One region of the Hydrogenophaga sp. ANAO-22 genome, then DNA from elsewhere that is predicted to be linked to it. Evidence: riboswitches for the same ligand, from Rfam matches in the RefSeq annotation. Region 1 holds a riboswitch; the other holds the start of a gene.
What was found. Region 1 has a riboswitch for S-adenosylhomocysteine ahead of metH (methionine synthase). Riboswitches for the same ligand answer to the same signal wherever they lie in the genome.
Positions count from the first base shown of each region.

Region 2: linked by a shared signal. The riboswitch ahead of ahcY (adenosylhomocysteinase) and the one ahead of metH (methionine synthase) in region 1 are both predicted to bind S-adenosylhomocysteine.

Region 1 is NZ_CP159956.1:2,765,148-2,769,351, forward strand. Features, by position in the region: gene metH (methionine synthase) at 1-1,742, opposite strand, end outside; S-adenosyl-L-homocysteine riboswitch at 1,824-1,920, opposite strand; gene ABSY19_RS13310 (sigma-54 interaction domain-containing protein) at 1,988-3,610, shown strand; gene ABSY19_RS13315 (sulfurtransferase) at 3,852-4,204, shown strand, end outside.
Region 2 is NZ_CP159956.1:2,240,090-2,244,293, forward strand. Features, by position in the region: gene ABSY19_RS10710 (TlyA family RNA methyltransferase) at 1-420, opposite strand, end outside; gene ahcY (adenosylhomocysteinase) at 429-1,859, opposite strand; S-adenosyl-L-homocysteine riboswitch at 1,927-2,015, opposite strand; gene ABSY19_RS10720 (HAD-IIB family hydrolase) at 2,118-2,918, shown strand; gene ABSY19_RS10725 (MFS transporter) at 2,915-4,168, shown strand; gene ABSY19_RS10730 (hypothetical protein) at 4,204-4,204, shown strand, end outside.

The DNA.
Region 1 (4,204 bases):
CGCGCGCGCTCCAGCGGCCACAGCGGCACCTGTTTCTTGTTGGCATGCTGGGTGCGCACGCGCTCGTAGTCGGCATTGACCTCGGCGATGTAGGCCGCGGCCTGGTCGGACAGCAGGCCCTGCGCCACGCTCACGCTGCGCGAGGCGTCGGGCACGTAGACCACCGGCCCGTCGTAGTGCGGCGCGATCTTCACCGCGGTGTGCACGCGGCTGGTGGTGGCGCCACCGATCAGCAGCGGGATGCCCCGGCCGCGGAAGTGTTCGTCCTTCTGCATCTCGCCGGCCACGTACTGCATCTCTTCCAGGCTGGGCGTGATCAGGCCCGAGAGGCCCACGATGTCGGCGCCCTCGGCCTTGGCCATGGCCAGGATCTCGTGGCAGGGCACCATCACGCCCATGTTCACGACCTCGTAGTTGTTGCACTGGAGCACGACGGTGACGATGTTCTTGCCGATGTCGTGCACGTCGCCCTTGACGGTGGCGATCACGATCTTGCCCTTGGGCTTCACGTCGCCGCCGGCGGCCTGCAGCGCCAGCTTCTCGGCCTCGATGTAAGGCAGCAGGTGCGCCACGGCCTGTTTCATCACGCGCGCGCTCTTGACCACCTGCGGCAGGAACATCTTGCCCTGGCCGAACAGGTCGCCGACCACGTTCATGCCGTCCATCAGCGGGCCTTCGATCACGTTGAGCGGGCGGCCACCGCCGGCCTCGATCTCGCGCCACATCTCTTCGGTGTCTTCGGTGATGAAGTCGTTGATGCCGCGCACCAGCGCGTGGCTCAGCCGCTCGCGGATCGGCAGGGCGCGCCATTCGTTCTTCTTGCTGTCGTCCTTGGCCGAGCCCTTGGCGCTCTCGGCCACTTCCACCAGGCGTTCGCCCGCATCGGGCCGGCGGTTGAGCACCACGTCTTCCACGCGCTCGCGCAGATCGGGCTCGAGCTCGTCGTACACGCCCACCATGCCGGCGTTGACGATGCCCATGTCCATGCCGGCCTGGATCGCGTGGTACAGGAACACGGTGTGGATGGCCTCGCGCACCGGGTCGTTGCCGCGGAAGCTGAACGACACGTTGGACACGCCGCCGCTGACCTTGGCGCCCGGCAGGTGCTGCTTGATCCAGCGCGTGGCGTTGATGAAGTCCACCGCGTAGTTGTTGTGTTCCTCGATGCCGGTGGCGATGGCGAAGATGTTGGGGTCGAAGATGATGTCTTCGGGCGGGAAGCCCACCTCATCGACCAGCACGCGGTAGGCGCGTTCGCAGATCTCGACCTTGCGTTCGTAGGTGTCGGCCTGGCCCTTTTCGTCGAAGGCCATGACCACGGCGGCCGCGCCGTAGCGCTTGACCAGGCGCGCCTGGCGCTTGAACTCGTCCAGGCCTTCCTTCATGGAGATGGAGTTGACGACGCCCTTGCCCTGCACGCAGCGCAGGCCAGCCTCGATCACCTCCCACTTGGAGGAGTCCACCATCACCGGCACGCGCGCGATGTCGGGCTCGCCGGCAATGAGGTTCAGGAAACGCACCATCGCGGCCTTGCTGTCGAGCATGGCCTCGTCCATGTTGACGTCGATGATCTGGGCGCCGTTCTCCACCTGCTGGCGCGCCACGGCCAGCGCGTCTTCGAAGCGGCCTTCGAGGATCATGCGGGCGAAGGCCTTGGAGCCGGTGACGTTGGTGCGCTCGCCCACGTTGACGAACAGGCTGCCCGGCTCGATGCGCAGCGGCTCCAGGCCGGAGAGCAGCATGGGCGGCACGGGGGTGGACGACGACGACGGGGAAGCGGATTCGGAGGACATGAGGCTCACCAAGGCAGTTTGCGAAAAACAGACCGGTGAGCGCCGTTTGGGCCTGTTCGCGCCCACTCAAGCCTGACGCACGGTGGGGGCTGAAAAGCCCGCCGGCGCTGCAACGCTCCTTGAGAAGCGGCGATTTTAGCTCGCCAGGGAGGGCCTCGCCCGCCATTGGTGCGATGTTTGCTTGCCCCGCGCCCATGCCTTCCAGCCCCAGCGACCCCGACAGCCCCCTCACCGACTGGCACGCCCAGGAGCTGCTGCTCATGCGCGAGGTGATGAAGCTGGTGGGCCGCAGCCTGGCGCCGGCCTTCGTGCTGCGCGAGATGCTGCACCTGATGAGCGAACTGCTGGGCCTGAACCGGGGCCGCATGGTGCTGGCCGGCGAGCCCGCGCCGGGCGAAGAGCGCACGGCCTCGGTGCGCCACGCCTACGGCCTCACGGCCGAGGAGGTGCAGCGCGGCGTGTTCCGCTGGGGCGAGGGCATCACCGGGCGCGTGCTGGCCACCGGCCTGCCCGCGATCGTGCAGGACGTGGACGCCGAACCGCTGTTCCTGTTCCGCACGGTGCCGCGCGAGCGCCTGCCGCCGCAGACCGTGGCCTTCATCGCGTTGCCGATCGAGGTCAACGGCGCCACCATCGGCGTGCTGGCCTGCCACCGCATCCGCAGCCGCCAGCGCCACCTGAACGACGACCTGGCCGTGTTGCGCATCCTGGCCACGCTGGCCGGGCAGCTGCTGCGGCTGGAACAGCTGGTGGCCGAGCAGACGCGCCAGCTGCTGGCGCGCAACGCGGCCCTGGCCCGCGCGCTGGACAGCGCCAGCGCCCGCTACGGCCTGATCGGCCGCTCGCCCGCGCTGCTGCAGGCGCTGGGCGAGCTCGAGCGCGTGTCGCAGTCGCAGGCCACGGTGCTGCTGCTGGGCGAGTCGGGCACCGGCAAGGAGCTGTTCGCGCGCGCGGTGCACCTGGCCAGCGGCCGGCACGACCAGCCCTTCATCAAGGTCAACTGCTCGGCGATTCCCGAAACGCTGTTCGAGTCCGAGCTGTTCGGTTACGAGCGCGGCGCCTTCACCGGCGCGAACACCGCGCGCGCGGGCTGGTTCGAGCAGGCCCACGGCGGCACCATCTTCCTGGACGAGATCGGCGAGCTGCCGCTGGCCATGCAGTCCAAGCTGCTGCGCACGCTGCAGGAAGGCACGCTGGTGCGCCTGGGCGGCACGCGCGAACTCAAGGTGAACGTGCGCCTGGTGGCGGCCACCAACCGCGAACTCGCGCGCGAGGTGCAGGCCGGGCGCTTCCGGCAGGACCTGTATTACCGGCTCAACGTGATCCCGATCCGCCTGCCCAGCCTGCGGGAGCGTGGCGAGGACGTGCGCGCGCTGGCCCTGCACTTCGTGAACCGCGCCAACCAGGCGCACCAGCGCAACGTGAACCTCGCGCCCGACGCGCTGGCGCGGCTGGAGGCGCACGACTGGCCGGGCAACATCCGCGAGCTGGGCAACCTGATCGAGCGCCTGGTGCTGCTGGCCGACCACACCCTGGTGACGGCCGCCACGCTGGAGCGCTTCATGCCCCAGGCCCAGGCCCAGGCCCAGAACGCGGCGGCCCCCACCGGGGAGACCGAACCGCTGGTGCGCGACTACCAGAGCGCGCAGTCGCACAGCGCCCAGGCCCTGCGCGAGGCGCTGGCCCGGCACCAGGGCAACCAATCGCGCGCGGCGCAAAGCCTGGGCCTCACCCTGCGCCAGTTCGCCTACAGGATGAAGAAGCTCCCTCCTGCGTCGCCTTCGGCGCCTTCCCCCCGAAGGGGGGACGACACCTGAGACCCGGCGAAGCCGGCTCCCCGGTGTCTCTGGTTTGCACCTCCCAATGCGTCGACATTGTGTCGACACATTGAAGCGACAAGGATCTGGTCACGGATGGCATCGCTCTATTTTCAAGAGCATCAAACTCAATGAAAACAATGACTTGAAAGCCATTCCAGGCAACTTCACGAGGCTGGCACGCGGGTTGCGAAAAGGCACCGCAGGCAATCCCGCCGGCCGCTTTTTTCGTGAGGTTTCCATGAGCATCGACGCCATCCTGATCGCCCCCGCCCAGTTGCAGGCCCTGCAGTCGTCCGAACCCGTGGTGGTCATCGACACCCGCGACGCCGAGACCTACGCCGCCGGCCACATCCCCGGTGCGGTGAACCTGCGCGAGGTCTTCACTTACCTCGCCACCTCCACGCCCGAAGGCCTCCAAGCCCTCAAGGCCACGTTTGCTGCCGCACTGGGCGGCGCCGGCCTCTCGGGCGAAGAGACCGCCGTGTTCTACGAGGACGCGATGAACAGCGGCTACGGCCAGTCCTGCCGGGGCTACTACCTGCTGACCTGGCTGGGCTACCCGAAGATCAAGGTGCTCAACGGCGGCTTCAG
Region 2 (4,204 bases), 530 kb from region 1:
CGAGAGATCGCGCGCGTTGCATTTTTCAATGCAGATCACGCGCGGATCGCCCTTGAGCTGCGGGTGCAGCTGGCCCTGGCCCACGTCCACCCCCACGACCTGCGCCGCGCCTCGCTGCAACAGGCAGTCGGTAAAACCGCCGCTGCTCTGCCCCACATCGAGGCAGCGCAGGCCGCTCACGTCCAGGCCGGTGTGGCGCAGCGCGCCTTCCAGCTTGAGGCCGCCGCGCGACACATAGCGCGTCTCCGCCGTGTCCAGCAGGCGCAGCTCGGCCGCGTCACGCAGCTCCTCGCCGTTCTTGGTGACCGCTGTCCAGTCGCCCCCCGGCGCACGCCATTGCACGCCCGCGGCGATGAGCCGCTGGGCCTGCGAACGGGTGGCGGCCAGGCCGCGCTCGACGAGCAGCTGGTCGGCCCGCATGGGCGCGATCAATACCGGTAGGTGTCCGGCTTGTACGGGCCGGCCTTGCTCACGCCGATGTAGGCGGCCTGCTCGTCGGTCAGCTCGGTCAGCATGGCGCCGACCTTCTTCAGGTGCAGGCGCGCGACCTTCTCGTCCAGGTGCTTGGGCAGCACGTAGACCTGGCCCACTTCGTACTTCTTCGGCTGCGTGAACAGCTCGATCTGGGCAATGGTCTGGTTCGCGAACGAGCTCGACATCACGAAGCTGGGGTGGCCGGTGCCGCAGCCCAGGTTCACCAGGCGGCCCTTGGCCAGCATGATGATCTTCTTGCCGTCGGGGAACTTGACGTGGTCGACCTGCGGCTTGATCTCTTCCCATTCGTACTTCTCGATCGAGGCGATGTCGATCTCGTTGTCGAAGTGGCCGATGTTGCAGACGATGGCCTGGTCCTTCATCGCGGCCATGTGGTCGTGCGTGATGATGGATTTGTTGCCGGTGGTGGTCACGAAGATGTCGGCCTTGTCGGCGGCGTACTCCATGGTCACGACCTTGTAGCCTTCCATCGCGGCCTGCAGGGCGTTGATGGGGTCGATCTCGGTCACCCACACCTGGGCCGACAGCGCGCGCAGCGCCTGGGCCGAACCCTTGCCCACGTCACCGTAGCCGGCGACCACGGCGACCTTGCCGGCGATCATCACGTCGGTGGCGCGCTTGATGCCGTCGACCAGCGATTCGCGGCAGCCGTACAGGTTGTCGAACTTGCTCTTGGTCACCGAGTCGTTCACGTTGATGGCGCGGAACGGCAGCGTGCCCCGGGCAGCCATTTCCTTCAGGCGGTGCACGCCGGTGGTGGTCTCTTCGGTCACGCCAATGATCTGGCTGGCCTTGCGGGTGTACCAGGTCGGGTCCTGCGCGAGCTTGGCCTTGATGGCGGCGAACAGGCAGGTTTCTTCTTCGCTGGTCGGCTTGCTGATGACCGAGAGGTCCTTCTCGGCCTTCTGGCCCAGGATCATCAGCAACGTGGCGTCGCCGCCGTCGTCCAGGATCATGTTGGGGCCTTCGCCTTCGGTGCCGGCGGCGCCGAACTCAAAGATGCGGTGGGTGAAGTCCCAGTACTCGGCCAGGGTCTCGCCCTTGTGCGCGAACACCGGCGTGCCCTGCGCGACCAGCGCGGCGGCGGCGTGGTCTTGCGTGGAGAAGATGTTGCACGAAGCCCAGCGCACGCTCGCGCCCAGGGCCTGCAGGGTTTCGACCAGCACCGCGGTCTGGATCGTCATGTGGATGCTGCCGGTGATGCGCGCGCCCTTGAGCGGCTTGGCGGCGGCGAATTCCTCGCGGATGGCCATCAGGCCGGGCATTTCGGTTTCCGCAATGCGGATTTCCTTGCGGCCCCACTCGGCCAGGGAAAGGTCGGCGATCGCGCTGTCGGCGGTCGGGTTGTTCAGACGTGCATTCATGGTTCGCTCCGGAAAGGATGGACAAACCACATCTGGCATTGAGTCAAAAAGAACTCATCGCACGGGATGTGGATGAGCGTCGTTGCATGGATGGTCCGAGCCTCACGCCCCGCTGCTGAAGTGTTCAGTGGGGGCGCTGCAACGCTCCTCGGATCGCGCGATTCTACCGCAGCGGCCTCGATCTGCCCCCTGCCGCGCGTCGCCGGTGGCACCTGCGGCGCCCGGGGCCCTGTGCGACACTGCCCGCCTTCCATGCGCATGAATCCCCTCACCCTCTGGCCCGCCACGGAGCGCGCCCGCATCCACGGCGTGCTGACCGACATCGACGACACCCTCACGACCGAGGGCGCGATCACCCCCGATGCCCTGGACGCCTTGCACCGCCTGCGCACCGCCGGCCTGCCGGTGTTCGCCATCACGGGCCGGCCCGCCGGCTGGAGCGAGGCCTTCGCGCTGGCCTGGCCGGTGGACGCCATCGTGGCCGAGAACGGCGCCGTGGCGCTGTGGCGCGGCGACTCGGGCGAACTCCAGCGCGACTACCTGCAGGACGCGGCCACGCGCGCCGCCCATTTCGCGAAACTGCAGGCCACCGCGCAACGCGTGCTGGCCGAGCTGCCGCAGGCCCGACTGGCCACCGACAGCCCCGGGCGCGAGACCGACATCGCGATCGACCACAGCGAGTTCGCGCACCTGAGCGAGGCCGACATCGCCACCGTGGTGCAGCTGATGAAAAGCGAAGGCCTCAACGCCACCGTGAGCTCCATCCACATCAACGGCTGGATCGGCGAGCACGACAAGCTGGCCGGCGCGCGCTGGATCGTGCGATCGCGCCTGGGCCGCTCGCTCGACGACGAACTCGACCGCTGGGTCTACGTCGGCGACTCGACCAACGACGCGCGCATGTTCGGCCATTTCCCGCACAGCGTGGGCGTGGCCAACGTCGCGCGCTTCTGGGGCGCGCTCACGCAACACCCGCGCTACGTGGCGGCAGGCGAGCGCGGCGCGGGTTTCACCGAGGTGGCCGACGCGGTGCTGGGCGCGCGGGCCGCGGGCGCATGAGCGAACACCCGCTGCCGCCCACCGGCACCCTGCCCGACCACCCGCCCGCCGAGGCGCGGCTCGGCCTGGTCGCGATCTTCGGCTCCACCTTCTTCGAGCTGGTGGGCTACTTCATGCTCACGCCGCTGCTGCTGTTGCGCCTCAAGGGCGGCGGCGAATCGACCGCGCTGGCCGGTGTGTTCGCCGCCAGCGGCTGGCTCGGCGTGTTCTTCATGACGCCGTTCGCCTCGGCCATCACGCAGCGCCTGGGCCGGCGGCCCACGCTGTGGCTGGCCGCGCTGATCCCGGTGATCGCCACCGCCGGCTTCGCCTTCACGCCGCTGCTCTGGCTCTGGTTCGTGTTCAAGATCGCCGCCGGCATGGCCTCGGGCCTGCGCTGGGTGCTGGCCGAGGCCGTGGTGGCCGAGTTCTCGCCGCCCGGGCAGCGCGGGCGCTACGTGGGCATCTTCGAGACCATGGTGGGCATCACCTTCGTGGTCGGCCCGCTCATGCTGGCCTGGGTCGGAGCCGACAGCGACGCGGCGCTGTGGATCGCGCTGGGCTTCATGGCCATCGGCCTGGTCTGGAGCCTGCTGATCCCGCGCCTGCCCGACGCGGCCGACGCGCACAGCGCGAAGGTGGGCCTGTCGGGCGTGTGGCACGCGCTGCTGGCGCACCCGCTGATCATGACCGTGGGCTTCGTCGGTGGTTTCTTCGAAAGCGGCCTCACGTCCATCCTGCCGCTCTACGGCCTGGCGCTGGGCCTGGGCGCCACCGTGGCGGCGCTGCTGGTCTCGGCAAGCGGCCTGGGCAGCGCGCTCATGATGCTGCCCGCCGGCGTGCTGGCCGACCGCATGGCCCACCACCCGGCACAGCGCTGGGGCGACGGCCACCGCGCGCGCCTGGCGATCATGCGGGTCTGCGCCCTCATCACCCTGCTGGCCACCTTGGTCATCCCCTTCGTGGCCGGCACGCCCTGGCTGGCCGCGCCCGTGGCCTTCCTCTGGGGCGGCGCGGGCGGTTGTCTGTACACGCTGGCGATGATCGACATCGGCTCGCGCGAGGAAGGCATCACCCTGGTCAACAGCACCGCCGTGCTGGTGCTGTCCTACACCCTGGGCGGGGTGCTCGCGCCCGCGCTGGGCGCCGCCGCGCTGCAGTGGGCGCCCACGCTGGGCTTCCCGGCCCTGCTGCTGTCGGTCGCCGGCCTGGGCTGGTGGCTGTTGAGACGGACCGTTTCGGCCCCATCTGAAGGAACCCCGCGCGGCTGAGCGGCTCCCAACCTGACAAGCGAAAGGATCTCCCCA